DNA from 3 places in the Streptomyces sp. HSW2009 genome. Region 1 is predicted to be linked to each of the others. Evidence: predicted binding sites of a transcription regulator. Region 1 holds the regulator's gene; each other region holds the start of a gene.

Region 1 (4,819 bases):
GGCCCCGCCCCGTACGGTGCGCGCCCCGGGCCCGGACACTTCCCACTACGCGCGCCCGCCCCCGCGCGTAGCCGCGGCCACTCCTGCTTCTCGCCCTGCTCCTGCTCTTCCTGCTCCTACGCGAAGCGGTGGGCCAGCATCGCGCGCTGCGCGCGCACGTAGGCGGCGTCCACCACCGCGCCGTGGCCCGGCACGTACCGGGCGTCATCGCCGCCGAGGTCGAGCAGCCGGTCCAGGGCCGCCGGCCAGTGGGTGGGCACCGCGTCCGGGCCCGCCTGGGGTTCGCCCGACTCCTCCACCAGGTCGCCGCAGAACACCACCTCGGGCCGGCCGGGTACGAAGACGGCCAGGTCGTGCCCGGTGTGCCCGGGGCCGACGTTGGCGAGCAGCACCTCGCGGTCGCCGCCGAGGCTCACGGTCACCTCGCCGCACACCGAGTGCCGCGGGTACACCAGCAGGTCGGTGGCGACCGCCGCGGCATCGGGGTCCGCCCCGTGTCGTACCGCGTCCGCCCGCAACTCGTCCCGCTCCCGGTGCAGCAACTCGGCCAGCCCCACCGCCCCGTACACCTGCACGCCGGCGAAGGCCGCGGTGCCCAGGACGTGGTCGAAGTGCGGATGGGTGAGCACGACGTGCGTGACCTCGTGGCCGAACAGGGCGCGCACCTCCCGGCGGACCTCCGCGCCCTCACGGAGCGTGGCGCCGGTGTCCACCACGAGCACGCCCGCCGGGCCGGCCACCGCCCCCACCGTGGCGTCCCACTGCGGCAGCCGGCGCCGGGCGACGCCCGGCGCGAGAACCTCCCAGCGATCCCGTACGCGCTCTTCCGCACTGCTGTCCATGGGAGAGACGCTAACGGTCGGCCGGGGGGCCCGCCCGGCCGGCGACGGCAGTTTCCGGCCCCACGCTCGGTTACGGCCGGGGCGACTCTTGCCCGGACCGCGGTCACCGGCCGTACACTGGCCCCGGGTTATTTGGCACTCGAATGTGCTGAGTGCCAGGAGAGGCCCCCGAGCGACGGTTTGACTGGAGGTGTGCGCGATGCTGAGCGAACGCAGACTTGAAGTGCTGCGCGCCATCGTCCAGGACTACGTCGGCACCGAGGAGCCGGTGGGTTCCAAGGCGCTCACCGAGCGGCACCAACTCGGCGTCTCGCCGGCCACGGTGCGTAACGACATGGCAGCCCTGGAGGACGAGGGCTTCATCGCCCAGCCGCACACCAGCGCCGGCCGCATCCCCACCGACAAGGGCTACCGGCTCTTTGTGGACAAGCTCGCCGGTGTGAAGCCGCTCTCACCCGCAGAGCGCCGCGCCATCCAGAACTTCCTGGACGGCGCGGTGGACCTCGACGACGTGGTGGGGCGCACGGTACGGCTGTTGGCGCAGCTCACCCGGCAGGTCGCGGTGGTGCAGTACCCGTCGCTGACCCGGTCGACGGTGCGGCACGTGGAGTTGCTCGCGCTCGCGCCCGCGCGCGTGATGCTGGTGCTGATCACCGACACCGGCCGGGTCGAGCAGCGGATGGTGGACTGCCCGGCGCCGGTCGGCGAGACCGCGCTGGCCGATCTGCGGGCGCGGCTCAACAGCCGGGTCGTCGGGCGGCGGTTCGCGGACGTGCCGCAGCTCGTGCAGGATCTGCCGGAGTCGTTCGAGCTTGAGGACCGGGGCGCGGTCTCCACGGTGCTGGCGACCCTGCTGGAGACGCTGGTCGAGGAGACCGAAGAGCGGCTGATGATCGGCGGCACCGCCAATCTCACCCGGTTCGGACACGACTTCCCGCTGACCATCAGGCCGGTGCTCGAAGCCCTTGAGGAACAGGTCGTCCTGCTCAAGCTGCTCGGCGAGGCCAAGGACTCGGGCATGACCGTGCGAATCGGTCATGAGAACGCTCACGAGGGCCTGAACTCCACATCCGTGGTCGCCGTCGGCTACGGTTCGGGCGACGAGGCAGTCGCAAAACTCGGCGTGGTCGGACCGACCCGCATGGACTACCCCGGAACGATGGGAGCGGTACGCGCAGTGGCACGTTACGTCGGACAGATCCTGGCGGAGTCGTAAGTGGCGACGGACTACTACGCCGTCCTGGGCGTGCGGCGCGATGCCTCCCAGGACGAGATCAAGAAGGCGTTCCGCAGGCTCGCGCGTGAGCTGCACCCGGACGTCAACCCGGACCCGAAGACGCAAGAGCGCTTCAAGGAGATCAACGCCGCCTACGAGGTCCTGTCGGACCCGCAGAAGAAGCAGGTCTACGACCTCGGCGGCGACCCGCTCTCCAGCGCGTCGGGCGGCGGCCAGGGCGGCTTCGGAGCCGGCTTCGGCAACTTCTCCGACATCATGGACGCCTTCTTCGGCACCGCGTCGCAGCGCGGCCCGCGCTCGCGCACGCGCCGCGGCCAGGACGCCATGATCCGGCTCGACATCGAGTTGAGCGAGGCGGCGTTCGGCACCACCAAGGAGATCCAGGTCGACACGGCCATCGTGTGCACGACCTGTAGCGGTGAGGGCGCGGCGCCCGGCACCTCGGCGCAGACCTGTGACATGTGCCGCGGTCGCGGCGAGGTGTCCCAGGTCACCCGCTCCTTCCTGGGCCAGGTCATGACCTCGCGGCCGTGCCCGCAGTGCCAGGGCTTCGGCACCGTGGTGCCGACCCCGTGCCCGGAGTGCGCGGGCGACGGGCGGGTGCGCTCGCGGCGCACGCTGACCGTCAAGATTCCCGCGGGCGTCGACAACGGCACCCGCATCCAACTCGCGGGCGAAGGCGAGGTCGGCCCCGGCGGCGGCCCCGCCGGCGACCTGTACGTGGAGATCCACGAGGCCCAGCACGCGGTCTTCCAGCGCCGCGGGGACGACCTGCACTGCACGGTCACCATTCCGATGACGGCGGCGTCCCTCGGCACCAAGGTGCCGCTGGAGACGCTGGACGGCGTGGAGGAGATCGACATCAGACCGGGCACCCAGTCCGGCCAGTCGGTCCCGCTGCACGGGCGCGGCATCACGCACCTGCGGGGCGGTGGCCGCGGCCAGTTGATCGTGCACGTCGAGGTCACCACGCCGAGCAAGCTCGACCCGGAGCAGGAAGAACTGCTGCGCCGGCTCGCCAAGTTGCGCGGCGAGGAACGCCCGACAGGCGAATTCAAGCCAGGTCAGCAGGGGCTGTTCTCCCGGCTGAAGGACGCGTTCAACGGCCGGTGAGGGCCGGCCCGCGCCGCGCGGGCCACGGCACTGACCAGAGGGCGCCGACCCCGTTGCGTACGGGGGCGGCGCCCTCCGCGTTTTCCGCTCATTCGCTGGCGCGGGCAGGTCTCGTGGAGCGGGTGCGCTCCGTGCGGCAGGTGCGTCCCCGCGCATCAGGACCGGGCCGTGGGACGGGACCGGGCTGTTCATCCGGGCTGGCCCACCCGGATCGGGCCGTTCGCTCGGCTGGCCCGGTCAACCGGTCGGACGGCCGTCGGGTGGGTCGCACCGGCGCTGGTCCCTGGTCCCTGGTCCCTGGTCCCTGGTCCCTGGTCCCGAGCGTGGTCGTACGAGGTGCTGGCGCGGTTCGCTTGCCTCAGTCCGAGTGCGGTCGTACGGGCCGCTGGCCTGCTCCGAGCGCGGTCGTACGGGCCGCTGGGACTAGTCGGGGCGTGGCCGTCCGGGGCGCTGCCCCCAGGCCGAGCATGGCCGTACGGGGCGCTGCCTCCGGCACAAGTGCGGTCGTACGGGCCGCTGGCTCTGGTCTGAGCGACGGTCGCACGGGCCGCTGCTCCCGGCCCGGGCGCGGTCGTACGGGCCGGGTGAACAGGGCGTGCCGCAGCGGTGCGGAGAGTGTGGTGGAGGTCCACGGTGTGGACGCCCGGGGGTGTTGCCCGGGGCCGCACGGAGCGTGGCACGATGTGGCCATGTCCTCCCCGTTGACCGATCTCTACCGGTATCCCATCGTGCAGGCCCCCATGGCGGGGGGCGCCTCGCGCCCGCAGCTCGCCGCCGCCGTGGGCGCGGCCGGGGGACTCGGCTTCCTCGCCGCCGGATACAAGACGCCGGCGGCGATGTACGAGGAAATCAAGCACCTGCGGGCCCGGGGCGACGTGCCGTTCGGCGTCAACCTCTTCATGCCGCAGCCCGCGACCAGCGACCCGTCGGCCGTCGCCGTCTACGGCGAGCAGCTCGCCGGCGAGGTCGCCTGGTACGAGACACCGCTCGGCGACTGCGACACGGCCACCGACGACGCCTACGACGCCAAGCTCGCCATCCTGTTGGACGACCCGGTGCCGCTGGTCTCCTTCACCTTCGGCTGCCCCACGCGCGCGGTGTGCGAGGCGTTCGCCAGGGTCGGGACGGTGACGGTGGTGACCGTCACCTCCGTCGACGAGGCGCTCGCCGCCCAGGCGGCCGGCGCTACCGCGCTCTGCGTCCAGGGCATCGAGGCGGGCGGCCACCAGGGCACCCACCGCGATGACCCGCACGTCCAGGGCGGTGGCCAGGGCCTCGGGCTGCTCGCCCTCATCCAGTTGGTGCGCGAGGCGGTGCCGCTGCCGGTGATCGCCGCCGGCGGGCTGATGCGCGGCGCGCAGATCGCCGCGGTGCTCGCGGCCGGCGCCAGCGCCGCCCAACTGGGCACCGCGTTCCTGGTCTGCCCCGAGTCCGGCGCCAGCGCCGTCCACAAGCGGGCCCTGACCGACACCACGTTCATCCGTACCGAGCTGACCCGGGCCTTCTCCGGGCGGCCCGCTCGCGGCCTGGTCAACCGCTTCGTCCGCGAACACGGCCCGTACGCCCCCGCCGCCTACCCGCAGGTGCACTACCTGACCGCCGGGCTGCGCAAGGCCGCCGCCGCTGC
Region 2 (12,847 bases), on a different contig from region 1:
AGACTGGAACCCATGGCTGACGCAACCGGCCGCCGGGACGAACCCCTCGTCCTCGGCATCGAGACCTCCTGCGACGAGACCGGAGTCGGCATCGTGCGCGGCCACACGCTGCTGGCCGACGCGGTCGCCTCCAGCGTGGACGAGCACGCGCGCTTCGGCGGCGTCGTCCCCGAAGTCGCCAGCCGGGCCCACCTGGAGGCCATGGTCCCCACCATCCAGCGGGCCCTGGAGGAAGCCGGCGTCGCCGCCAGCGACCTCGACGGCATCGCGGTCACGGCCGGCCCGGGCCTGTCCGGCGCGCTGCTGGTGGGCGTCTCCGCGGCCAAGGCGTACGCGTACGCGCTCGGCAAGCCGCTGTACGGGGTCAACCACCTGGCCTCGCACATCTGCGTGGACCAGTTGGAACACGGCGCGCTGCCCGAACCCACGATGGCCCTGCTGGTCTCCGGCGGCCACTCCTCGCTGCTGCTCGCCCCCGACATCACCTCCGACGTACGGCCGCTCGGCTCCACCATCGACGACGCGGCGGGCGAGGCGTTCGACAAGGTCGCCCGGGTACTCAACCTGGGCTTCCCCGGCGGCCCGGTCATCGACCGCATCGCGCGCGAGGGCAACCCGGACGCGATCCGCTTCCCCCGCGGCCTGCCCGGCCCGCGGGACGCCGCGTACGACTTCTCCTTCTCCGGCCTGAAGACGGCCGTCGCCCGCTGGATCGAGGCGAAGCGCGCCGCGGGCGAGGAGGTGCCGGTGGCCGATGTGTCCGCCTCGTTCCAGGAGGCGGTGGTCGACGTGCTGACCCGCAAGGCGGTGCGGGCCTGCAAGGACAACGGCGTCGACCACCTGATGAGCGGCGGCGGCGTCGCCGCCAACTCGCGGCTGCGCGCCATGGCCGAACGCCGCTGCGAGGACGCCGGCATCGTGCTCCGCGTCCCGCGCCCCGGCCTGTGCACGGACAACGGCGCGATGGTGGCCGCCCTCGGCGCGGAGATGGGCGCCCGCGGCCGTACCGCATCGGCCTGGGACCTGTCGGCGGACTCCTCCCTCCCGGTCACGGACCCGCACGTGCCGGCGCGGGGGGACGCTGGCGCTGGCTCTGGGGATCGGGCTGGGGCTGGGGTCGGGGCTGGCCACGGCCACGGCCACGACGATGGCAGCGGCCATACGCACGCCCACGGCGGAGGCCATGCCCACGGCGCCGGTCACGGTCACAGCCATGACCACGGTCACGACCACGACCACGACCACTTCCACGAGCTGAGCAAGGACAACCTCTACTCATGACCCTCGCGTTGATGTGGGAGGCCCGAGCCGCCACCGGCAGCGGCCCGGACCTCCTGGCCTGGGCCCGCAGCCAGCCCCTCACCCCCGCCCCCCTACGCCGCGAAACCTTCCGCGCCCCGGGCGACCGCGTCCTGGTCATCACCTGGTGGGACGCCCCGTACGAGGCCGACGTGCCGGAACTCCCGGACCCGCCAACGGAGTTGGTGAGCCGCCCGGTGCATCGTTGGCGGTTTGAGGGCGTGGAGGGGGAGTAGGGGGGCGTTGGCGGCGAGCGCCCGCCGGCCCTCGCCCGCGTGTTGGGCGAGGGCCGTCTTCAGTGCTTTCTGATGCCTTTCTGCCGGGCTGGGGCGGTGAGTCCTACTGCGGGGTGAACCTGTGGTGCTCGCGCATATGGGTCTTGATGGTGTCGGCGATAAGCGGCAGGAATTCCATCCAGGTGAGCGATCCGGAGCTGACGATCCATCGGCGTTGGAAGAAGTCGTAGAGGGTCTGTTCGTCGTGGAAGAGCGCCATGGCTTCGTGGCATTCGCCGACTAGGCCGGTGATGCGCCAGGGGCATGCAGGGTGGACGACGTCGATGTACATCTGGACTGCTTGGGCTTCTGTGATGTCGTCTTCGAAGGCTTCGCCGTCTTGACCGAAGTAGATTCCCAAGAAATGGCTTAGGCCGGGGAACCTGAAGCCCAACTCCCTACCCGTCGGGGTGATGTCACCCAAATTCGATTTGAGGCCAATTCGCCACTCTGTGACATAATTTGCGATGTCATGAAGAATGGTCGCTGTTTCGTGGCTTGTTTTTGCTGTTGGAAAGTTTTCGATGGCTCTCGGTTGGACCTCAGAGTTGAGGGAGAAAATCTCAGCAGCCGTATAAATTTGGTCTGCCACCTCTTCGAGTGAGCGGCCATTTTGTTCGCCCAGCGTCCAGGCGGCGCGCAGGTTCGGCTGGAGTAGCCGCGCTCGCTCTTCCGGTGATGTGGGAAGTCGTGAACCTAAGGCAGCGAGAATGGTGCGCGCCCCGGAGAGGCGAAAATACTCGATAAGGTCGCCATTCATCCCTTTTGTCTTTCCGTATGAATTCCCGTGGGCGAGTGCCCTTGGCGGCGTGGGTCGCCGCCCGTTCGAAAGCCCCCTCGGCGTGCGGGTCCATGGCGACCCTTCCCCTGGGCTCACTGCCCCACTCCCCGCCCCCCACTCCGCGCCAACAGCCCGTCGATCAGGGCGTGTAGGCCCTCCGGGACGTTGCAGACGTCTACGACCTCGGCCCAGAGGTTCGCGTGGGTGGTGAGGTGGGGGAGGGTGGTTGCGTCTTCTGGGGTGAGCATGTCGGGGACGGGGCTGTGGTGGGTGGGGCGGGGGGCCTCGGTGGCGCGGCGGGAGAGGGCCGCGTGGTAGGCGAGGTCGCCGTAGATGTAGAACCAGATCGCCCGGTAGGCGCGGATCGCCTCGCGCGGGGTGAGGCCGTAACGGATGGCCGAGTCGAGGATCTCCTCGACCATCCACATCGCGCCCTTGTCGGTGACGTGGCCGAGGCCGAGCACCTCCACCACCCAGGGCAGCGGCTGGAGCAGGTCGTGGATGTGTAGTGCGGTGACGTAGATGCGGTCGCGCGGGTCGTCGGGCAGGGCGGGGCGGGGGGCGGAGGCGGCCATGCCGGCCAGCACGAGGAGGAGTAGTTCGTCCTTGTCCCGTACGTGGTGGTAGAGCGCGCGGGGCGTGCTGCCGACCTCCTTGGCCAGGCGGCGCATGGAGAGTGCGTGGACGCCCTCCTCCTCCAGTACGCGCCGCGCGGTGGCGACGATCGTCTCCCGCTCCAGGCGTGCGGGGCGGCCGACCGGCCGGCCCGTGGTGGGTTTGCGTCCGGCCTCCGGCCCGGCCTCCCGCCCTGCGTCCGCCCGGTCTTCCGTCCCGCTCCCTTCCCCTGTCGCCGCCGCAGTCCCGTTCGCCTCGTTCGCCGCGCCCACTTCTCCCGCTTTCTGGCCGTCCGCTGTGCTCGCTGTGTCTGCGCTGTCTGCGCTGTCTGTCGTGTCCGTTGTGCTCGTGGCGTTCGCCGTGTTCGCTGCGACCGTCGTGCCGGTCTGCTCGTACGCGTCGTGCCGTGAACCGGCCCGCGCCCGGCGGGCCGGTGTTGCTGTCGGTCGACCGAGTGATGATTCCAGTTTCGGCGCGCGGGGCCGCCGGCGCCTGGGCGTGGCCCACTGCGGGGCGCCCGCCGGCCCCCAGCCACGGCCTCGCACCCGTAGTTTTTCCACGCGTGTAGTAATGTGTGACCCCATGGTGCGACCGGTCCGTCGATCGGTCCAAGTCCCGTGTCTGGAGGGTGGGTTGTGATGCGCGATGCCGGTCTCCGCGGTGGGGTCACGCCGCGTGATGAGGTTGCGGAGCGGGGGCACCGCGGGCTGTTGGCCGTGGTGCTGACCGTGCAGTTCCTGGTGGCGCTCGATATGTCCGTAGTGAATGTGGCGCTCCCCGACATACGTACTGACCTGGGCTTTTCCGCCGACGATCTGCTGTGGGTGGTCAATGCGTACGCACTGGCCTTCGGCGGTCTGCTGATGTTCGGCGGGCGGCTCGCCGACATCGTCGGGCGGCGGCGCACCCTGATCGGCGGACTCGTCGTCTTCGGTGTCGCCAGCCTCGCGGGCGGGTTGGTCGGTTCGCCGGGTGGGTTGGTCGCCGCCCGCGCCGTGCAGGGGGTGGGGGCCGCCGCGCTGGCGCCGGTGGCCTGCGCTCTGATCGCCGTCACCATCCCGGCCGGGCCCGCGCGGGCCAGGGCGCTCGGGCTGTGGGGCATGGCCGGCGCGGCCGGCGGCGCGGTCGGCGTGCTCGCCGGCGGGCTGCTCACCGAGAGCGCGGGGTGGCGCTCGGTCCTGCTGGTCAACGTGCCGATCGTGGCGCTCGCCCTGGTCGGTGCGGTCCGCTGGATCGCGTCCGACCGGCGCACCGGGCCGCGCCCCCGGCTCGACCTGGCCGGCGCCGTACTCGTCACGCTCGGCATGACCGCGCTGGTCTTCGGCCTGGTGCGGACCGAGACGCACGGCTGGGCCTCGGTCACGACGGTCGCCACGCTCGCCGTCGCAGTGCTGCTCATCGCCGCTTTCGTGCTCGTCGAAGGGCGGACGCGGCAACCGCTGCTGCGCATCGGGCTGTTGGCCGCCCGCCCGGTGCTGGCCGCCAACCTCTTCGTCCTGCTGCTGTTCTCCGGCCAGTTCGCGACGTTCTACTTCCTGTCGCTCTACCTGCAGCAGGTCCTCGACTACGGCCCGACCGCGGCCGGCCTGTCCTTCCTGCCGTTCTGTGTGGGCATCGTCGTCGGCTCGCTGGTCGCGACCCGCATGGTGGCGGCCGTCGGCATCCGCCGGCTGCTGGTGGTCGGCGGGCTGATCGGCGCGGTGGGCTTCGCCTGGTTCGCGCTCGCGGTCTCCGCCGACGGCACGTTCTGGACCGTGATGCTCGGCCCGTCGCTGGTGGCCAGCGTGGGCGTGGGGCTGTGCTTCGTACCGCTGGGCACCGCCGCCATCACCGGCGTCGCGCCGGCCGAGGCGGGCATGGCCTCGGGGCTGCTCAACAGCTTCCGGCAGATCGGCGGTTCGCTCGGCCTGGCCGTCCTGGTGACCGTCGCCGCCCGGACCACCGACCACGCGTCCGGCACCCCGGGCGAGCGGCTGAGTAGCGGCTACGCGGTGGCCTTCGGCAGCGCCGCCGGCCTACTGGTCGCGGCGGCGCTGGTCGCGTTCATCCTCCTGGGCCGCACGCCGGCCGCCCGACCCACCGCACCACAGGGCGCGCCCGACGCGCCGCGGGCCGAGTCCGGCGCGGCCACCGGCCCCGCTGCGCCCACCGCCGCCGTCGCCCCCGACCCGTCAGGCCCAGAACGCACCGGGTGAGGGGCCGTACGACCCGTACGCCATGTCCCGCCCGTACGGGCCCGTGCCGGCGCGCGGCCGACCGTGCCGGTTACGGGCCCGGCGGTGCGCTGGAAGCCGGTACGGGCCCCAGCCGCCAGCAATCAGCCGTCAACCAGCGACCAGCGACCAGCAGCGACCAGCAGCAATCGGCAATCAGAAAGCAGTCAGCTCCACGCTCCGCGGGTCGGCCACCCGGCGGCTGCGGTAGATCTCGCCCTCCCGTGCGCTGGCGCGCCAGGGGCGGACCGTGTGCAGGGCCGTGGCGAAATCGGGTGAGTGCCGGTCGAGTTCGCCGATGAGGAGTTCGGCCGTGGCGTCCGCCCGGACCAGTACCGTGCCGTTCGGGCCGATGAGTTCGCAGGTGAGCAGGTGGGTGGTCTGCGCCGGGGTGGCCATGGCCAGCCAGTAGTTGTGGGTCGCGGCGTGCGCCCGGGCCTTGACCTCGAAGATCGAGTCGACCGGATAGGCCGACAGCAACAGACAGTCCACGCCGAGGCGCCCGTACTCCTCGAACAGCGGCGGGAAGTTGATCTCGACGCAGATGGCACAGCCGAACGTGAAGCCGTCGACGGTGAAGGTGGTCGGCGCCGTCCCCGGCGTGTAGTACGAGGTGAGCTCCGTGTGGGAGCAGTAGCGCTTGTCGTAGCGGCCGACCAGGCGGCCGTCGTCGGCGATGACGTACAGGCTGTTGTGCGGGCGGTGGGGCGGGGTCAGCCGGTGCGTACTACCCAGCACCACCCACAGGCGCAATTCGGCCGCGAGCGCGGCGATCAGGTGGTGTTCCTCGTCGACCGCCGCCCAGTCCACCTGGCCCCAGTCGGCGATCTGCTCCTTGGCGCACCCCGAGAGGCAGCCCTCGGGGAACTGGACCAGCCGGGCACCCGCCGCGGCTGCCTCCCGCATCAGCCGGCGGACCGTCAGCCCGTTGCGCCGGGCGTCGGCGCTGATCTCCATCTGGGCGATGGCGATACGGAGCGGGGGAGGGGCGGGAGGGGTGGGGGAGACGGGTGAGTGGGGTGAGGTCACCGGCTCACCTTAGGGGCGGGCCAACCCGCTCACCTTATGGCGGGCCCGCCGCCTCGCCCCGGGCCCGCCGCCTCGCCCCCGGGCTCCGCCGCCCCGCCCCGAGCCCGGCCCCGGTCCCGGCCCGGCCCCGTGCCCCCGCGCCTCCCCCTGCCCTCAAGGCAGCAGGCCATCAACTCGCTTGCCGCCAGCGGTGGTTACCGATCCGTCGGCTGCCCCACCAGCATCATCGGCGCCCCCGCCACCCGCGTCAGGAAGACCGTCGCCGCCGCGGGCCCCTGGAGCTTCACCTTCTTGCGCAGCTCCTCCGGGGTCACCGCGGAGCCGCGCTTCTTCACCGTCAGGACGCCCACCTCGCGCTCGCGCAGCAGCGCCCGTAGCCGCTTGACGTTGAACGGCAGCACGTCCGTGATCTCGTACGCGCTCGCGTACTCGGTCGGCAGCAGTTCGTCCGAGGTCACGTACGCGATCGTCGGGTCGATCAGCCGGCCGTCGACCCGTGCGGCCACGTCCGCGACCAGATGGGCGCGGATCACCGCGCCGTCCGGCTCGTACAGCCAGCGGCCGACCGGGCCCGGCTCCGGGTCGGGCAGGCCGCCGCCGGTCAGCGTGGCGCCGGCGGGCAGCAGCGTGGCGCGGCGGGCGCCGGGGGCGGTGCCGAACCACAGCACGGCCTCCTTCACCTCGCCCCCGTCCGAGATCCACTCCGCTTCGGCGTCGGCCGGGATCGCCTCGTGCGGCAGCCCGGGGGCGACCTTCAGGGCCGCGTACGGGAGGTCGCGGGCGGCGGCGACCGCCCAGGACAGCGGCGGCGAGTACGCCTCGGGGTCGAAGATCCGGCCCCGGCCGCCGCCCCCGGTGCCGGTGCGCCGCGCGGGGTCCACGAAAAGCGCGGCGCAGCCCGCGGTCGAGACGTCCTCGACCGCCGCGCAGCGCACCTCGATCAGCTCGGCCAGCCCCAGCGCCGCCGCGTTGGCGCGGGCGACGGCGCAGGTCAGCGGGGAGCGGTCGACGGCGAGCACGGACACCCCGGCCCTGGCCAGGGCCAGCGCGTCGCCGCCGATGCCGCAGCACAGGTCGGCCAGCCGGCGCACCCCGAGCGCCGCGAACCGCCGCGCCCGGTGCGGGGCCACCGGGGCGCGCGTCGCCTGCTCGACGCCGTCGGGCGTGAAGTACATCCGGTACGCGTCATCGGCGCCGAACTTCGCCACCGCCCGCTGCCGCAACCTGGCCTGCCCGATCGCGGCCGAGACCAGGTCGGCGGGGTGGTCGCGGCGCAGCCGGGTCGCCGCGGCCAGCTCCTGGTGCGGATCGAGGTCGCGCAGCGCGCTCAGCAGCGCCTGCCCCTCGTCGGTCAGCAGGGCGTGGAAGGTCTCGACGGGCCCGGTGGTCGTACTCACCGGGACATTCTCGCAGCGCCCGCGCGCCGACGGGGGAGGTGCACGGCGGGACGGCGGGGCCGGGGGGCGGCCGGGCGGCGCGGGCCGGGGAGCGGGCTGGCGGCGGCCCGCTGGTGCACCGGTGAGCGGGCCGGCAGCGCATCGGGAACGGGCCTCGGGCGCGGCCCGCGGTGACCCAGGGCGCGGCCCAACGGCGGCGGGGAGAGCGACCCCGCAGCGCCCCCGGACGCGCCCCCGAGAGCGACCCGCGGCCCCGCCGCATTGGCACTCCGCTTGACCGAGTGCTAACCGCGTCCTAGTCTCAGGGCTGGCACTCCTCAATGCGGAGTGCCAAACACAGCGACGGGCAGATCCGGCACCCGCGACGACGGATCTACCAGGTCGCCACCTCAGACAGTTAACCCCGTGAGATCTCCGAAGGGGGAGGTCGGATCGTGACGACCGCCAGCTCCAAGGTTGCCATCAAGCCGCTTGAGGACCGCATCGTGGTCCAGCCGCTCGACGCCGAGCAGACCACGGCTTCGGGCCTGGTCATTCCGGACACCGCTAAGGAGAAGCCCCAGGAGGGCGTCGTCCTGGCCGTGGGCCCGGGCCGCTTCGAGGACGGCAACCGTCTTCCGCTCGACGTCTCCGTCGGCGACGTCGTGCTCTACAGCAAGTACGGCGGCACCGAGGTGAAGTACAACGGCGAGGAGTACCTCGTCCTCTCGGCTCGCGACGTTCTCGCGATCATCGAGAAGTAATTCACCCAGTTTTACGTGAATCGCGCCCCGGCCACCCGTGTCTGATACACCCGGGCGACCGGGGCGCGGCTCTTTGGAGAGGACTTAAGGCAACCATGGCGAAGATCCTGAAGTTCGATGAGGACGCCCGTCGCGCCCTCGAACGCGGTGTCAACCAGCTCGCTGACGCCGTCAAGGTGACGATCGGCCCCAAGGGCCGCAACGTCGTCATCGACAAGAAGTTCGGTGCCCCGACCATCACCAACGACGGCGTCACCATCGCCCGTGAGGTCGAGGTCGACGACCCGTACGAGAACCTGGGCGCCCAGCTCGTGAAGGAGGTGGCGACCAAGACCAACGACATCGCGGGTGACGGCACCACCACCGCCACCGTGCTGGCCCAGGCGCTGGTCCGCGAGGGCCTGCGCAACGTCGCCGCCGGTGCTTCCCCGGCCGCCCTGAAGAAGGGCATCGACGCCGCCGTCAAGGCGATCTCCGACGATCTGCTGGCCACCGCGCGCCCGATCGACGAGAAGTCCGACATCGCCGCCGTCGCCGGGCTCTCCGCCCAGGACAAGCAGGTCGGCGAGCTCGTCGCCGAGGCGATGGACAAGGTCGGCAAGGACGGTGTCATCACCGTCGAGGAGTCCAACACCTTCGGCCTTGAGCTGGACTTCACCGAGGGCATGGCCTTCGACAAGGGCTACCTGTCGCCGTACATGGTGACCGACCAGGAGCGTATGGAGGCCGTCCTCGACGACCCGTACATCCTGATCCACCAGGGCAAGATCGCCGCGATCCAGGACCTGCTGCCGCTGCTGGAGAAGGTCATCCAGCAGGGTGGCTCCAAGCCGCTGCTGATCATCGCCGAGGACGTCGAGGGCGAGGCGCTCTCCACCCTCGTCGTCAACAAGATCCGCGGCACGTTCAACGCCGTGGCCGTCAAGGCCCCCGGCTTCGGCGACCGCCGCAAGGCCATGCTCGGCGACATCGCCACCCTCACCGGTGCGACCGTCATCGCCGAAGAGGTCGGCCTCAAGCTCGACCAGGCCGGTCTGGACGTCCTTGGCACCGCGCGCCGCGTGACCATCACCAAGGACGACACCACCATCGTGGACGGCGGCGGCAACGCCGACGACGTCAAGGGCCGGGTCGCGCAGATCAAGGCCGAGATCGAGGCCACGGACTCCGACTGGGACCGCGAGAAGCTCCAGGAGCGCCTCGCGAAGCTCGCCGGTGGCGTCTGCGTGATCCGCGTCGGTGCCGCCACCGAGGTGGAGCTCAAGGAGAAGAAGCACCGTCTGGAGGACGCCATCTCCGCGACCCGCGCCGCGGTCGAGGAGGGCATCGTCTCCGGTGGTGGCTCCGCCCTGGTGCACGCCGCCAAGGTGCTCGACGAGGGCCTGGGCAAGGAGGGCGACGAGGCCACCGGTGTCGCCGTCGTCCGCCGCGCGGTCGTCGAGCCGCTGCGCTGGATCGCCGAGAACGCCGGCCTTGAGGGCTACGTGATCGTCTCCAAGGTCTCCGAGCTGGAGAAGGGTTCCGGCTACAACGCCGCGACCGGCGAGTACGGCGACCTGGTCAAGGCCGGCGTCATCGACCCGGTCAAGGTCACCCGCTCCGCCCTGGAGAACGCCGCCTCCATCGCGTCGCTGCTGCTCACCACCGAGACCCTGGTGGTCGAGAAGCCGGCCGAGGACGAGCCCGAGGCGGGCCACGGCCACGGCCACTCGCACTGATCACCTGATCGGTCGGGGGGGGGGGGCGCCCCGGCGCGGGGGGGGGGGGGGCGGGGGGGGGGGGGGGGGGGGGGGGCGGCGGCGCGCGCCCCCCCCCCCGCCCGCCCGCGCCCCCCGGCCGGCGCGCCCCCCCCCCCCCCCCGGGGGGGGCCCCCCCCCCCCGCGCTGCGTTTTCGGGTCTCTCGACCACCGAACGCGGCGGCTCCGGTACGGGCCCGCTGCCGCAGCGATGGTGGTACCGGCTCGCGCCGTGGCGATGCCGGTACGGGCTCCCGCCGCCGCGGCAGGGACGGCATGCCCCTGACAGCCCGGGGCGCGGGGGCCGGCCCGGTCGACGGCGTGGCGGTGGGTGGCCGGGAGGCCGGGAGGGGAGTGCGGCGGTGCCGGGGTGCGGGGGTGCCCGCAGGGCCGTGGCGCGTTCGCCCGTACGTCAACTGCCTGAGGTGGTACGGGAGTTGGCCGGCAGCCGGCGCGGCCGGAGCTGCGGCCCGTACGACCCGTACGACCCGTACGACCCGTGCGGTCAGCGCGGCCCGTAGCGGCGGCCGGTCTTGGTGGAGACCCGGGCCAGCGTGCCGCGCGGGGCCAGCTTGGCGAGGCCGGTCAGCGTCTTGTACCGGGGGTCGGGCACCGACAGCGTCTTGCCGCGCGCCAGGTCCTTGAGCGCCGCGTCCACCAGCCGGTCCGCGTCCAGCCACAGCCAACTCGGGATGTTGCCGGTGTCCATGCCGGCCCGCTGGTGGAACTCGGTCCGTACGAAGCCGGGGCACAGCGCCATCAGCCGCACCCCGGATTCGCCCAGGTCGCGCGCGGCGCCCTGGGTGAACTGCACCACCCACGCCTTGCTCGCACCGTAGGTGCCGCGCGGTACGAACGCGGCGACCGAGGCCACGTTCACCACTCCGCCGCGGCCCCGCTCGCGCATCGGCAGCACGGCCGCGCTGGTCAGCCGGAGCACCGCCTCGCAGTGCACCTTCAGCATGGTCAACTCGTCGGCCAGCGGCACATCGAGGTACTGGCCCTTGTTGCCGAAGCCGGCGTTGTTCACCAGCAGGTCGATCGGCCGCTTGCGGTCACCGAGCCGCTCCTCGACGGCCGCGATGCCCTCCTCCGTGGACAGGTCGGCGGCCAGCACCTCGACCTCCACGCCGTGCCGGTCGTGCAGTTCGGTGGCCTGTTCCCGCAGCCGTGCCCGGTCGCGCGCCACCAACACCAGGTGGTATCCGGCGCCGTGCCCCTTGGCCTGCGCGGTGCCCTGCGCGGCCAGCCGTCGTGCGAACGCCGCGCCGATGCCCGCCGTCGCTCCCGTGATCAGTGCAGTCGTCATGTGCGCACGCTATCCGGCCCCGGTCAACCGGCGGGCGGCGATGTCCGGGTCGGTCCGCCCGCCTGCCGCGAGCCGTTCGCACCACCCCGCGCACGCCGCCCGGGTGGCCGCGCTCCCACGCACCCGTACGCCAGCGGAGAATCCGGAGCCGGCGACTCCGTCCGTCCGACCGCCGCGCCGACCGCACCGCACGTCCGGCGCCCATCGGTCCCGCCGACGGGCCGCCGACCGGTCGCCCGGCGCCCGCCGGCACACCCCGCGGGCGGACCGGGCGCACCGCCGGGCCGCACCCGCAGCGGAAACTAGGCGTCCGTGAGGCGCGCGCTCGCATCTGTGCGCCGGAGGGCCTTCGCGTACGCCTCCGGGTGCAGCGCCTCACCGGCGGCCAACACCCGGGGCAGCAGGTCGGGTTCGGTGGTCTGGGCGCGGAACAGGAAGGAAACCGTCACTTCGTGCTCCGGCCGGTGGGCGATCTCGATCGGGTCGCCGGGGCTGATCAGGCCCGGCTCGATCACCCGCAGGTACGCGCCGGGCAGCGCGGCCCCGGTGAACCGGCGCAGCCACCCCCGCTCGTCCAGGAAGCCGGCGAAGGTGCGGCACGGGATGCGCGGCGAGGTCACTTCGAGCAGCAGCTCGGCACCGATCCGCCAGCGCTCGCCGATCAGCGCGCCGTTGACGTCGAGTCCGCTGGTGGTGAGGTTCTCGCCGAACGTGCCGGAGGGCAGCGTACGGTCCAACTCCCGCTCCCAGCCGTCGAGATCCTCGCGCGCGTACGCGTAGACGGCCTGGTCGTTGCCGCCGTGGTGGCGCAGGTCGCAGACGGCGTCCCCGGCGAGGCCACTGGCCCCGACGCCCTTGGGCCCCGGCGCGCTGACCGCGACCGGGCCGGCGACCGGGCGCTTGTCGATGCCGGTGTGGGTCATGGCGGTGTACTCGGCCTCGCGGGGGCGGCCGACGTTGAGCGAGAGCAGCAGCATGCCCGCACGCTAGGCGATATCACCGCAGAGCGTCGAACTCAAAGCGGTCCATGAGATTTCGCTTTTGCCCCCAAGGGCGCCTTATGCTCGAAGCGTGATCGAGGCCCGCCATCTCCGAGTGCTCCGCGCCGTGGACGCCACCGGCTCCTTCTCCGCCGCCGCCCGCGACCTGGGCTGCACCCAGCCCGCCGTCAGTCAACAGATGAAGGCGCTGGAACAGGCCGCGGGCACGCCCCTGCTGGTGCGCACCGGCCGCGAGATGCGGCTGACCGAGGCCGGCCGGGTGCTGTTGCGGCACGCGGTCGGCGTGCTGGCCGGCCTCGCGGCGGCCGAAGAGGAGGTCGCGGCCATCGCCGGGCTGCGCGCCGGCCGGGTACGGCTGGTCTCCTTCCCGAGCGGCAGCTCGACCCTGGTGCCCACCGCCCTGGCCGAACTGCGCGCGGCCCACCCCGGCACCCAGGTCTCCCTGGTGG
Region 3 (12,847 bases), on a different contig from region 1:
CCGCCGACGTCATCGAACCGCTGCACACCGCCTTCGCGCACGGCGCCACGACGGTCGCGATCACCGGCAACCCGGCGGCCGAGGTCACGCAGTACGCGGACCTGGTGCTCACCACGTCCTCGGCCCGCGAGAGCGAGTTGCGGCCGGCCGCCATGTCCAGCCGCACCAGTCAACTCCTGGTCGTGGACTGCCTGTTCATCGGCGTCGCGCAGCGCACCTACGCCACCGCCGCGCCCGCGCTCTCGGACTCCTACGAGGCGCTGGCGCACCGCCGCACCCCCCGGACCCACCCCGGCCCCCCCCCCCCGGGGGGGGGGGGGCCCCCCCCCCCCCCCCCCCCCCCCCCCCCGCCCCCCGGCACCCCGCCCCCCCCGGCCCCCCCCCCCCCCCCGCCCCCCCGCCCCCCCCCCGCGCGCCGCCCCCCCCCCCCGCGGGCGCCCGCCGCCCCCCCCCCCCCACCCCTCTCCCCCTCATATCCCTCGCCCCTCATCCGCCCCGCCCCTCCCTCGCCCCCTCCCCCTCGCTCCGCTCCCGCTCCGCCTTCTCCCGTATCGAGGAAGAGCCATCGCCGCCATGAACACCAGCGCCGACGGTGTCCGGCCCGGTCCGCTCCGGGCCCAGCTCGACACCCTGACGACCGAGGCGTACCGCCCGGAACTAGCCGAGATCGACCGGCTCGACACGCTCGCCATCGCCCGGCTGATGAACGCCGAGGACAGCGCCGTACCCACCGCGGTCGCCGCACAGTTGCCCCAGGTGGCGGCGGCGATCGACGCGGTGGCCGACCGGATGGCCGGCGGCGGCCGGCTGATCTACGCGGGCGCCGGCACCGCGGGCCGCCTCGGCGTGCTCGACGCCAGCGAGTGCCCGCCGCCCTTCAACACCGCGCCCGAGCAGGTCATCGGGCTGATCGCGGGCGGCACGCCGGCCCTGGTCACCTCGGCCGAGGACGCCGAGGACAGCAAGGAACTGGCCGCCGCCGACCTGGCCGCGCTGCACCTGACCGAGCGCGACAGCGTCGTCGGCGTCTCGGCGTCGGGCCGCACGCCGTACGCGGTCGGGGCCGTCGAGTACGCCAGGGCGCACGGCGCGCTGACCGTCGGGCTGGCCTGCAACGCGGGCTCGGCGCTGGCCGGCGCGGCCGAGCACGGCATCGAAGTGGTGGTCGGCCCGGAACTGCTCACCGGCTCCACCCGGCTGAAGGCGGGCACGGCGCAGAAGCTGGTGCTCAACATGATCTCGACGCTCACGATGATCCGGCTGGGCAAGACGTACGGGAACCTGATGGTGGACGTGCGGGCCTCCAACGACAAGCTGCGGGCCCGCTCCCGGCGCATCGTGCAGTTGGCCACCGGCGCGTCGGACGAGGCGACCGAGGCGGCGCTCGCGGCCACCGGCGGCGAGGTGAAGAACGCCATCCTCACGCTGCTCGCCGACGTGGACGCATCCACCGCGGACCGGCTGCTGACGGATGCGAACGGCCACCTCCGCGCGGCCCTGGACACGGCCCGTACGGCCTGATCGGCGCGGGCCAGGCCACCGGCCTCAGGAAGCGGGACTCAGGAACGGGCCCCGCTCCCCGCTCCCCGCTCCCCGCTCCCGAGAACGCCCGAGGGCGGCACCCGCAGTGGGTGCCGCCCTCGTTCGTACGGAACAAGCTGATCCGCTGGGGATCAGAAGTCCATGTCACCGCCCGGCATGCCGCCCGGAGCGCCCGCGGCAGCGGCCTTCTCCGGCTTGTCGGCGATGACGGCCTCGGTGGTGAGGAACAGCGCGGCGATCGACGCGGCGTTCTGGAGCGCGGAGCGCGTCACCTTGGCCGGGTCGATGATGCCCTCGGCAACCAGGTCGACGTAGTCGCCGGTCGCGGCGTTCAGACCGTGGCCGGGGGTCAGGTTGCGCACCTTCTCCACGACGACGCCACCCTCAAGGCCGGCGTTGACGGCGATCTGCTTGAGCGGGGCCTCCAGGGCCAGGCGCACGGCCTGCGCACCGGTGGCCTCGTCGCCTTCGAGCTCCAGCTTCTCGAAGACCGCGGCGGCCTGGAGCAGGGCCACGCCGCCACCGGCGACGATGCCCTCTTCGACGGCCGCCTTCGCGTTGCGAACGGCGTCCTCGATGCGGTGCTTGCGCTCCTTGAGCTCGACCTCGGTGGCGGCACCGGCCTTGATGACGGCCACGCCGCCGGCCAGCTTCGCCAGGCGCTCCTGGAGCTTCTCGCGGTCGTAGTCGCTGTCCGAGTTCTCGATCTCGGCGCGGATCTGGTTGACGCGGCCCTGGACCTGCTCGCTGTCACCGGCACCGTCGACGATGGTGGTCTCGTCCTTGGTGATGACGACCTTGCGGGCGCGGCCCAGCAGGTCGAGACCGGCGTTCTCCAGCTTGAGGCCGACCTCCTCGGAGATGACGGTGCCACCGGTGAGGATGGCGATGTCACCGAGCATGGCCTTGCGGCGGTCACCGAAGCCCGGGGCCTTGACGGCGACGGACTTGAAGGTGCCCCGGATCTTGTTGACGACCAGGGTGGAGAGGGCCTCGCCCTCCACGTCCTCGGCGATGATCAGCAGCGGCTTGCCCGACTGCATGACCTTCTCCAGGAGCGGGAGCAGGTCCTTGACCGCGGAGATCTTGGAGTTGACGATCAGGATGTACGGGTCGTCCAGGGACGCCTCCATACGCTCCATGTCCGTCGCGAAGTACGCGGAGATGTAGCCCTTGTCGAAGCGCATGCCCTCGGTGAGCTCCAGCTCAAGCCCGAAGGTCTGCGACTCCTCGACGGTGATGACGCCTTCCTTGCCGACCTTGTCCATCGCCTCGGCGATGAGCTCGCCGATCTGGGTGTCAGCGGCGGAGATGGAGGCGGTGGAGGCGATCTGCTCCTTGGTCTCCACGTCCTTGGCCTGCTCAAGGAGCTGCGCGGAGACGGCCTCGACGGCGCGCTCGATGCCGCGCTTGAGGGCCATCGGGTTGGCGCCCGCGGCGACGTTCCGCAGGCCCTCCTTCACCAGCGCCTGGGCCAGGACGGTCGCGGTCGTCGTGCCGTCACCGGCGACGTCGTCCGTCTTCTTCGCGACCTCCTTGACCAGCTCGGCGCCGATCTTCTCGTACGGGTCTTCGAGCTCGATCTCCTTGGCGATGGACACACCATCGTTGGTGATCGTGGGGGCGCCCCACTTCTTCTCAAGGACGACGTTGCGGCCCTTGGGGCCGAGGGTGACCCGGACGGCGTCAGCGAGCTGGTTCATCCCACGCTCAAGACCGCGCCGTGCCTCCTCGTCGAACGCGATGATCTTGGCCATGTGAAGTGGTCCTCCCAGGACTGGGGGCCCCCGGCCAGTGGCTGGGGGAGGGTGAATACTCCGGACCGCGTGGCGCCCGCGACGGACGGCCTGCCTGCCCCGCGGTTCCTTGCCCCGCTTGGCCTGCGAGCCTCACCGACCCGGTCCTTCTGTCACTCTCGACAGCAGAGTGCTAACGCCAATGATTAGCACTCGGCACCCTAGAGTGCAAGGTCGCTCCGCTAGGAGCGTCGGTGGGGGGCGGTGGTCGGGGACGCGGTGGGCGCAAGGTCGCTCCGTTCAGGAGCGTCGATGGGGGGTGGTGGTCGGGGACGCGGCGGGCGCAAGGTCGCTCCGCTCAGGAGCGTCGCTGGGGGCGGCGGTCGGGACCGGTCTCCGGTCCGAGTCGGGTGACCCCGATGCGCGGTCCCGCGTCGACGGTCGGGGCGCCGGCCGTGGCGCATGCAGCTCACCCACCCCGTACGCACCCGTCGCCCACCGCGCACCGCCCGTCTTCGCCGTACGCATTCGCAACGTGCGGGAACATCCGACGGCCGCGCCGCCGCCCCGCCGCGCCGGCTGAAGCCCACCGGGGGGCGCCGGGGCACGGGTGGCTCCGGGGGTTCCGGAGCCGCCCAACCCGCTGCGGGCATGCGAAGGGCCCGCACCCCCCTGCCGAGGGTGCGGGCCCTTGTTTCGCGCAGTCGGTCGGCGCTCAGCCGGCCACGCGGACCATGTCCGCCTGCGGCCCTTTCTGACCCTGCGAGATCTCGAACTCGACCCGCTGGCCTTCCTCAAGGGTGCGGTAGCCGTCCATCTGGATCGCGCTGTAGTGGACGAACACGTCCGCACCACCGTCGACCGCGATGAAGCCGTACCCCTTCTCCGCGTTGAACCACTTGACGGTGCCCTGAGCCATTCCAAACTCCCCTATTGCTGGCCCTTGCGCAGGACCGCACTCCGCGGACCCGGGTCAGACCTCACCCCTGAGAATCCCCTCACCATTGGCCAGGGGAGCCCCGGAGGCGTGCGCCGGAACGCGTCGACCGCCGCTGAATGTATCTGCCCAGATGCCCAGAGCAACAGGTCAATCGGACGAGAATTCTGGGCGCGGCTCATCGGCTATACGGGGTTAACTCCGGTGAATACCGGTCAAGTCGGGCCGGACATGGCGGCACTAACCCGGCAAATCATGTCCACATTTCACGCACATTTTGACGGGTTCTCATATGCGCTCAACGCACGGGCCCGTGAAGGGTGCGGGGGAAGCGGGGAGTTGCAGGTGGGGCGGAACCGCGAGTGCGGGGCGGAGCTGGGGCTAAACGAAAAGAGCCACACCAACCCTATCGCGATTCTGGGCACGGAATTGCCCCGTCCGCTTTCTTGTGGACGGGGCAATTCCGGCAGTTCGTGGCAGGTGACGGCGGATCAGCCGCCGGCGACGGCCGGGATGATCGAGATGCCGGCGCCGTCCGGGGTCGCCGTCTGGAGGCCCTCGGCGAAGCGCACGTCGTCGTCGTTGACGTACACATTCACGAAACGGCGCAGCTTGCCGTCCTCGTCGAGCACCCGGGCGGCGATGCCCTGGTGGTTCTTGTCCAGGTCGGCCAGCACCTCGCTGAGGGTCGTGCCCTCGGCGCTGACCTCGGCCTTGCCGCCGGTGTAGGTGCGCAGGATGGTCGGGATGCGGACGTTGACGCTCATGGGGTCACCTTCGTGGGAGATGCGGGGAAGTGTGCTGTCGCGGCGGGGCGTCGGCCGGTCGCCGATCCACGGCCGGCGGGCGGCCGACGGCTGGTCGACGACCGCCCCGGCCGGGGCGCGCCGGCCGGGCCGGGGCGCAGGCGTCAGCTCGCCAGGCCGGCCGCGCGGAACGCGTCGAGGTTCGGCTTGATCGTCGCCGTCGGACCGGTGGTGGGCGCCACGGCGTCCAGCGTCTTGAGCCCGTCACCGGTGTTGAGCACGACGGTCGTCAGCGCCGGGTCGAGCTGTCCGGTCTCGATGAGCTTCTGGGTGACGCCGACGGTCACGCCGCCCGCGGTCTCCGCGAAGATGCCCTCGGTGCGCGCCAGCAGCTTGATCGCGTCGACCACCTGCTGGTCGTTGACGTCCTCGACCGCTCCCCCGGTGCGCCGGGTGATGTCCAGGACGTACGGGCCGTCGGCCGGGTTGCCGATCGCCAGCGACTTGGCGATCGTGTTCGGCTTCACCGGGCGCACCACGTCGTGCCCGTCCTTGAAGGCGCGGGAGACCGGCGAGCAGCCCTCGGCCTGGGCACCGAAGATCTTGTACGGCTTGTCCGCGACCAGGCCGAGCTTGATCAGCTCCTTGAGCCCCTTGTCGATCTTGGTGAGCTGGGAGCCGGAGGCGATCGGGATGACGATCTGGTCCGGGATCTCCCAGCCGAGCTGCTCGCAGATCTCGTACGCGAGCGTCTTGGAGCCCTCGCCGTAGTACGGGCGCAGGTTGACGTTGACGAAGCCCCAGCCCTCGCCGAGCGGGTCGCCGATCAGCTCGCTACAGAACCGGTTGACGTCGTCGTACGTGCCCTCGATGCCGACCAGTTCGCCACCGTAGACGGCGGCCATGACGACCTTGCCGGCCTCCAGGTCGTGCGGGATGAACACGCAGGAGCGGAAGCCCGCGCGGGCGGCGGCGGCGCCGCCCGCGCCGGCCAGGTTGCCGGTGGAGGAGCAGGAGAGCGTGGTGAAGCCGAAGGCGCGGGCCGCCTCGACGGCGATGGCCACCACCCGGTCCTTGAAGGAGTGGGTGGGGTTGCCCGAGTCGTCCTTGACGTACAGGCCGCCGGTGACGCCGAGCGCGTCGGCCAGCCGGTCGGCCTTGACCAGCGGGGTCAGGCCCGGGTTCAGGTTGGGCTTGGCGGCGACGTTCGCGGGGACCGGGAGCAACGGGGCGTAGCGCCAGATGCTGTTCGGGCCGGCCTCGATGCGCTGCCGCAGCGCCTGCGGGTCCCCGGTCGGCAGGTCGTACGCCACTTCGAGGGGACCGAAACAGAGCTGGCAGGCGAAGATCGGGCCGAGCTCGAAGCGCTCGCCGCACTCGCGACAGGACAGCGCGGCGGCGGGGCCGAGGTCCACTGGGGCGGAGGCGTCCGACGTGGCGGGAGCGGTGGAGGTTGCGGTGACTTGCACAGCCATGATGGCGAGGCCCTTTCTCCTCATCTTCCTCGCGGCGCACTTCGCCACGAGACGGAATTGGCACCTTCCCCACCGGGAGCCTCGCGGTGCGAGTTTCCGGCTGGAGGGTTGCCGGGGCTTCAACGGGCCGTATCCCTCTGCCCCTCTGGATGAGCGGTATGGCACTGGGCTCCTTGGAGCCAGGCGTTTGTGGGCGAGATGACCCCGGCATGCGACGGTCATCCGCGTTGTTCAAGACTGTAACCGAAGGTTGGAACAGTACGGACAGTCGTCCGAACCACGAGATGAACGTAACATCGAGCGCTGCTCGCCGCGCATAAGGAGTCACGCAGGTGCTGGAAGAGGTGGAGCGCTGGCTGAGCCGCCGGTCCTGGTCCGCTGCCGACCGTCAGCTCGACCGGCTCCTGGCGGCGAAACGGGCTGGTGGGGCCACGGTCAGCGTGGTGTTGCCGGCGCTGAACGAGGAGGCGACGGTCGGCACGATCGTCGCCACGATCCGCCGCGACCTGATGCGCGATGCGCCGCTGGTGGACGAGCTCGTGGTGGTCGACTCGGGCTCGACGGACCGCACCGCGGCCGTCGCGCGCGAGGCCGGGGCACAGGTGGTGCACCGGGACGACCTGCTGCCGCGGCTGCCGACGGTGCCGGGCAAGGGCGAGGTGCTGTGGCGCTCGCTGCTGGCCACCCGCGGCGACATCGTCTGCTTCGTCGACGCCGACCTGCGCGACTTCTCCTCCACCTTCGTCTCCGGGATCGTCGGGCCACTGCTCACCGACCCCGAGGTGCAGTTCGTGAAGGCGATGTACGACCGGCCGCTGGGGCAGGTCGGCGAGGCGGGCGGGCCGGCCGCGGCCGCCGGGCCCGGGCCTGGGTCCGGGTCCGCCGGGCAGGGCGGCCGGGTGACGGAGCTGGTGGCCAGGCCGTTGCTGAACCTGCACTGGCCGCAGCTCGCCGGATTCGTCCAGCCGCTCGGCGGCGAGTACGCGGCGCGCCGCTCGCTCCTGGAGCGGCTGCCGTTCCCGGTCGGGTACGGCGTGGAGCTCGGGCTGCTGGTGGACGCGCTGCACACGGTCGGACTCGATGCGCTGGCCCAGGTGGACGTGGGCGTGCGCCGCCACCGCCACCAGGACGGCCAGGCCCTCGGCCGGATGGCGGCGGCGATCTACCGTACGGCCCAACTCCGGCTGGCCCGCGGCTACTTGGTGCGCCCCCGACTGACCCAGTTCCAGCGCGGCGCGGACGGCGGGTTCGAGCCGCACACCCATCCGGTGGACACCGAGGAGCGCCCGCCGATGATCGAGGTCCCGGAGTACGCGGAGCGCTGGGCGGCGTAGCCACGGCGGGGCCGCGGCACGACCACGACACGGCCGCACACGACCGCGGCACGACCGCGGCCAGCGGGGGCGACGGGCGCGGGCACGGCAGGGCGCCCGGCCACCACCGAGGGTGACGATGCGTGCGCGCCGTGGTGCGCGGGGTGGGTCTCCTGATGCGTACGGGGCGGGGTGGGGGCTGCGCGGGGTGGCTCGGCGGGGGTGGCCGGGGGCGCGGAGAGGTGCCGGAATCCGCCGCACCGGCGCGTACCGGAGTCGGCGTAGCGCGGGCGGTCCGGTCGAACGGCGCGCGGAGACGGCGGGTGGGAGCGGGGGCGGGGGCGGCGGCGTCCGTACGTTTGAGCGGTTCCGGTCCTGGCTAGGCTCGCGGCATGGTCTCCGTCCATGGCGAGCAGGAAGCCGTCGACTCCGTGCCGGCCACCGGTCCCAGACCGGGCGCCCGGGTGCTGGTCGCTTCGAACCGCGGGCCCGTCGCGTACGCGCTGACGCCCCCACCGACCCGTTCGCCCTCGCGAACGCCGACCCCGGGCGAGGCGGCTGCGGCAGGCGCCACCGCCGCACCGGAACCACCCGCGGAACGCCCCACGGAACCACCCGCCACACCCGAACCGCCCACGACCCGGGCAACGCCCACGACAGCACCGACAGCACCGGCCGCGCCGGCGACTGCGGCAGCAGCGGCCGGGCTGACCGCCAAGCGCGGCGGCGGCGGCCTCGTCTCCGGGCTCTCCGCGATCGGCGCGGACGCCGACTCCGTGTGGGTGTGTGCCGCGCTCGGCGACGGCGACCGGGAGGCGGTGCGGCGGGCCGCGGTCGGCGACCCGGCGGCCGGCGGCCGGCGCGGCGCGCCGCTCGACCCGGCGGCCACCGGCGGCCCGCGGGTGCGGCTGCTGGACATCGAGCCCGCGGTCTTCGCCGCGGCGTACAACGGGGTGGCCAACTCCGTGCTCTGGTTTGTGCACCACCTGCTCTACCAGACCCCGCTGGAGCCGGTCTTCGACGAGGAGTTCCGGCGCCAGTGGGAGGCGTACGAGGCGTACAACGCCGCGTTCGCGGACGCGCTCGCGCGCGAGGCGGGGCCGGGGGCCGCCGTGCTGGTGCAGGACTACCACCTGGCGCTGGTCCCCGCGCTGCTCCGGCAGCGCCGCCCCGACCTGCGCATCGGCCACTTCTCGCACACCCCGTGGGCCCCGCCGGACTACTACCGGCTGCTGCCCGACGACGTCGCAGCCGCCGTGCTGCACGGCATCCTGGGCGGCGACCGGGCGGCCTTCCTCACCACGCGCTGGGCCGAGGCGTGCGCCGACTGCGGCGCCCGGGTGCTCGGCGCCCGGGTCGGCCGGGACGCGGAGACCGGCGAGCTCACCGTGGAGTCGGCCGGGCGGACGACCCGGCTCGGGGTGCACGGCCTGGGCGCGGACGCGGAGTTCCTGCGCAGCCGCTCGCACGCCGCCGACGTGACGGAGCGGCTGGCCGCGCTGCGGGCCCAGATCGAGGGCCCGGGCGGCACGGACGGGCCAGCCGGGGCAGCCGGGCCAGCCGGGTCAGACGGCTCGGACCACCGTGCGCCGGCCCGGAAGGTGATCGTCCGGGTGGACCGCACCGAGCTGTCCAAGAACATCGTGCGCGGGCTGCACGCGTACCGGCTGCTGCTCACGGACCACCCCGAGTGGCGCGAACGGGTGGTGCACGTCGCCTTCGCCTACCCCTCGCGGCAGGACCTCGCGGTCTACCGGGCGTACACGGCCGAGGTGCAGCGGGTCGCCGACGCGATCAACGAGGAGTTCGGCACGGCGACCTGGCAGCCGGTGGCGCTGCACGTGAAGGACGACTTCGCGCGCTCGCTCGCCGCGTACCGGATCGCCGACGTGGCGCTGGTGAACCCGATCAGGGACGGCATGAACCTGGTCGCCAAGGAGGTCCCGGTGGTCTCGGACGCCGGCTGTGTGCTGGTGCTCTCCCGGGAGGCCGGGGCGCACGCCGAGTTGAGCGACGACGCGCTGTCGGTCAACCCGTACGACGTGCAGGAGACGGCCAGAGCGTTGCACGAGGCGCTCCGCATGGACCCGGCCGAGCGCGCCGAGCGGACCAAGCGCCTCGCCGCGGCGGCCACGGCGCTACCCCCGCAGGCGTGGTTCCTGGCCCAGTTGCGGGCGCTCGGGGCGGCGTAACCGCGCGGGGCGGCGGGCCTCCCGCGCGGACTGGCGCGTCCTCCCGCGCGGAGTGGCGCGTCTCCCGCGCGGGGGCTGCGGGGCCTCATGTGCAGGCGTCGCACCTCCCGCGCGGGCGGCGAGCTTCCCGCGGGGGTCAGCCCAGTTCGTGGGCGAGTGCCGTCAACAGGGCGACCACGCCCGCCGGGCCGTCCACGACGAGGTCGGCCCGGTCGGCGAGTTCGGTGACCTCGTTGCTGCCGCTGCACACCAGGAGGCCGGGGCTGCCTGCGGCGCGACGGCGCGCCACCGCGTCGAAGGCCGCGATGTCGCCCAGGTCGTCGCCCGCGTACAGCACGGTCTCCGCGTCCACGGCACGGGCGAAATCGGTGAGCGCCACGCCCTTGTCCACACCCGGCGGGCGCAGCTCGATGACCAGGCGGCCCGGTTCGACGGCCAGGCCGTGGCGGGCCGCGAGCTCGCCGAGCGGGGCGCGCAGCGCGTCGAAGGCGGCCTGCGGCGCCGCGGCCCTGCGGGTGTGGACGGCGACGGCCCGCCCCTTGTCCTCGATCCAGGCGCCGGCCGCCGCGGTGGTCCCGTCGAGCACGCCGGGCAGTTCGGCGCGGACGGCGGCCACCCCGGGGTGCGGCTCGGGGACCCGGAGTTCGCCGGTCGCCGCGTCCCAGCGTTCGGCGCCGTAGTGGCCGAGTACGACGAGGTGGGCGAGCCCCGGTACGCCGGCGAAGCCGCCGTAGCGCACCGCGACGTCGGCCGGGCGGCCGGTGAGGACCAGCACGGTGCCCACCAGCGGGGCCAGCGCGGCCAGCGCCGGGACGGCCGCCGGGTGCGCGCGGGCCTGCTCCGGGTCGGGCACGATCTCGGCCAGCGTGCCGTCGAAGTCGAGCGCGACGACGGCCCGCCGGGGCCGTGCCAACAGCGCGGCGAGCCCGGCTCGGCCCGCGTCGGTTGAGGGGACGGGAATGCCCATGCGGCCGACCCTATCGGCGCCCCCCACCACGGCCACCAGTGCCGGATCGGCCAACGCGGGGGTGGTGGCGCGGCCGGGCCCGAACAGGCCCGGCGGGCCGCGGACCGGCGTACGTCCGACCAGCCCGGCCAACCAACAGCGGGTCCAGCGGGCCACGGGGCGGCGCACGTCCGACCAGCCCGGCCAACCAACAGCGGGTCCAGCGGGCCACGGGGCGGCGTACGTCCTACGAGGCCAGCCGGTCAGCGGCGGTCGCGGCGGGCCTGGCGCACCCGGCGCAGTCGGTTGACGGTGACCGGGTCGTGGCGCAGGGCGCGCGGATCGTTCAGGAGGGCGTTGAGGAGTTGGTAGTAGCGGGTGGGCGAGATGCCGAGCCGTTCGCGGATGGCCCGCTCCTTCGCGCCGGGCCCCGACCAGCCGCGCCGCTCCACGGCCAGCACGGCGAGGTCCCGCTCGGAGAGCCCGGAGCCCGCTGTGTCGGAACCCGCTGCTGCGGAGTCCTCCGTGTCGGAGTCCCCTGCGGCGGGGCTGTCCGTGCCGGGGCCGTCTGCATCGGGACTGCCGGGGCCGTCTGTGCCGTACGGGCTGTCTGCGCCGTCGGGGCTGTCCGTGCCGTACGAGTCGCCAGTGCCCGTGCCGGCGCCGGGCTCGGTCCCTGAGACAGGCTCGGTCCCAGACACGGGCCCTGCCCCAGGCGGAGTCTCGGTCCCGGCCCCGGGCTCAACCCCGGGCGCCTGCTCGGGCTCGGGCGTTGGCTGGTCGGGAGTGGCGGGGGGAGTCACGCCGTCAACCTAACGTTCCTCGTTCTCCTTGGCGTCGGCCTTGCGCTGGATCTCACCGAGCACCGTGGCCGGGTCGCCGCCGCTGGCGACCATCGTGCCGACCGAGTCCCGCAGCGACTGGTTGACCTTGGTCCAGGAGACCTTGTCGAACGGGTAGAACTGCGCGGTGTCCAGGCCGTCGAGGAACTGCCACAGGCTCTTGTACTCGTCGTCGCGGCGCATGACCGTGGACGCGTCCGTGGTCACCGGCAGCAGCCGGTACTTGCCGGAGAAGCCGACCACGTTGTCCGTCTCGTAGACGAAGTTGAGGAACTGGCCTATCTGCTTGCGGTGGCCGTTCTTCTTGAACGCCATCATCCAGTCAGCCACGCCCATCGTGGTGGGCGAGGGGCCCTTGCGGCCGGGCAGCGGCGCGACGTCGTAGTCGATGCGGTGGCCGACGGCCTGCTGCATCAGCGTCGGGTGGCCGTTGAGCATGCCGACCTCGCCGCGCGTGAAGGCGTTGAACGCCTCCTGCCGGTTGAGCCGGCCCGGCGGGCGGGAGCCGGTCAGGCCCTTGCCGACGAACTCGTCGCGCAGCCACTCCAGCGTCTCGACGTTCTCCGGCGAGTCGAGCATGTAGCTGCCGTACCCGTCGGTGTAGCCGCCACCGCCGCTGAGCAGCCAGATCAGCGTCTCGGCCTGGGCCTCCTCGCGACCGAGCGGCAGCGCGTACGGGTACTTCACGTCGATCGCCTTGAGCTTCTCGGCCGCGGCCTGGAGCTCGTCCCAGTCCTTCGGGGGCTCGGTGATGCCCGCCCGCTCGAAGAGGGCCTTGTTGTAGAAGAGCAGTCGGGTGCTGGCGCCGAACGGCATGGCGTACTGCACCCGGTTGACCTCGCCCGCCTGGGCGATGGAGGAGACGAAGGAGGCCATCGTGCGGATGGAGAGGATCTGGTCGGCGCGGTAGAGCATGCCCTGGGCGACGAAGTCCGCGTACGTGCCGAACTGGACCATGTCCGGCGTGTCGCCGGACTCGATCATCTCGGCGACCTTCTTGTCGATGTCCGTCCAGCTATAGACGTTGACGTCGACCTTGATGTTGCGGTTCTTGGTCTCGAACGCGCGGACCAGGTCGCCCCAGTAGTTGAGCGTGCTGTTGCTACTGCTGTCGCCGT

What was found. Region 1 encodes HrcA, which represses chaperone genes, less so after heat shock. Its sites were predicted from a motif close to TTNGCACTCNGNNNNNCNGAGTGCNAA; they were not measured.
Region 2: groES (co-chaperone GroES) is a predicted target of HrcA. The motif match lies at 7,871-7,897, and genes of this name have one in related genera.
Region 3: groL (chaperonin GroEL) is a predicted target of HrcA. The motif match lies at 3,449-3,475, and genes of this name have one in related genera.

Annotation. Positions count from the first base shown of each region.
Region 1 is NZ_JBEHZD010000534.1:126-4,944, reverse strand. It holds gene AAHZ94_RS28030 (MBL fold metallo-hydrolase) at 117-842, opposite strand; gene hrcA (heat-inducible transcriptional repressor HrcA) at 1,042-2,058, shown strand; gene dnaJ (molecular chaperone DnaJ) at 2,059-3,192, shown strand; partial or broken gene AAHZ94_RS28015 (nitronate monooxygenase) at 3,882-4,819, shown strand, end outside.
Region 2 is NZ_JBEHZD010000025.1:17,320-30,166, forward strand. It holds gene tsaD (tRNA (adenosine(37)-N6)-threonylcarbamoyltransferase complex transferase subunit TsaD) at 13-1,281, shown strand; gene AAHZ94_RS03615 (hypothetical protein) at 1,278-1,535, shown strand; gene AAHZ94_RS03620 (contact-dependent growth inhibition system immunity protein) at 1,639-2,334, opposite strand; gene AAHZ94_RS03625 (TetR/AcrR family transcriptional regulator) at 2,448-3,242, opposite strand; gene AAHZ94_RS03630 (DHA2 family efflux MFS transporter permease subunit) at 3,609-5,165, shown strand; gene AAHZ94_RS03635 (carbon-nitrogen hydrolase family protein) at 5,340-6,212, opposite strand; gene AAHZ94_RS03640 (THUMP-like domain-containing protein) at 6,407-7,609, opposite strand; gene groES (co-chaperone GroES) at 8,044-8,352, shown strand; gene groL (chaperonin GroEL) at 8,448-10,070, shown strand; gene AAHZ94_RS03655 (hypothetical protein) at 10,481-10,609, shown strand; gene AAHZ94_RS03660 (SDR family NAD(P)-dependent oxidoreductase) at 10,594-11,397, opposite strand; gene AAHZ94_RS03665 (MOSC domain-containing protein) at 11,700-12,374, opposite strand; gene AAHZ94_RS03670 (LysR family transcriptional regulator) at 12,469-12,847, shown strand, end outside.
Region 3 is NZ_JBEHZD010000111.1:1,522-14,368, forward strand. It holds partial or broken gene AAHZ94_RS11485 (MurR/RpiR family transcriptional regulator) at 1-287, shown strand, start outside; gene AAHZ94_RS11490 (hypothetical protein) at 251-490, opposite strand; gene murQ (N-acetylmuramic acid 6-phosphate etherase) at 574-1,521, shown strand; gene groL (chaperonin GroEL) at 1,674-3,299, opposite strand; gene AAHZ94_RS11505 (cold-shock protein) at 3,994-4,197, opposite strand; gene AAHZ94_RS11510 (MoaD/ThiS family protein) at 4,707-4,982, opposite strand; gene thrC (threonine synthase) at 5,126-6,436, opposite strand; SAM riboswitch class I at 6,454-6,592, opposite strand; gene AAHZ94_RS11520 (glucosyl-3-phosphoglycerate synthase) at 6,769-7,770, shown strand; gene AAHZ94_RS11525 (alpha,alpha-trehalose-phosphate synthase (UDP-forming)) at 8,142-9,941, shown strand; gene otsB (trehalose-phosphatase) at 10,078-10,908, opposite strand; gene AAHZ94_RS11535 (DUF3263 domain-containing protein) at 11,151-11,588, opposite strand; gene AAHZ94_RS11540 (extracellular solute-binding protein) at 11,700-12,847, opposite strand, start outside.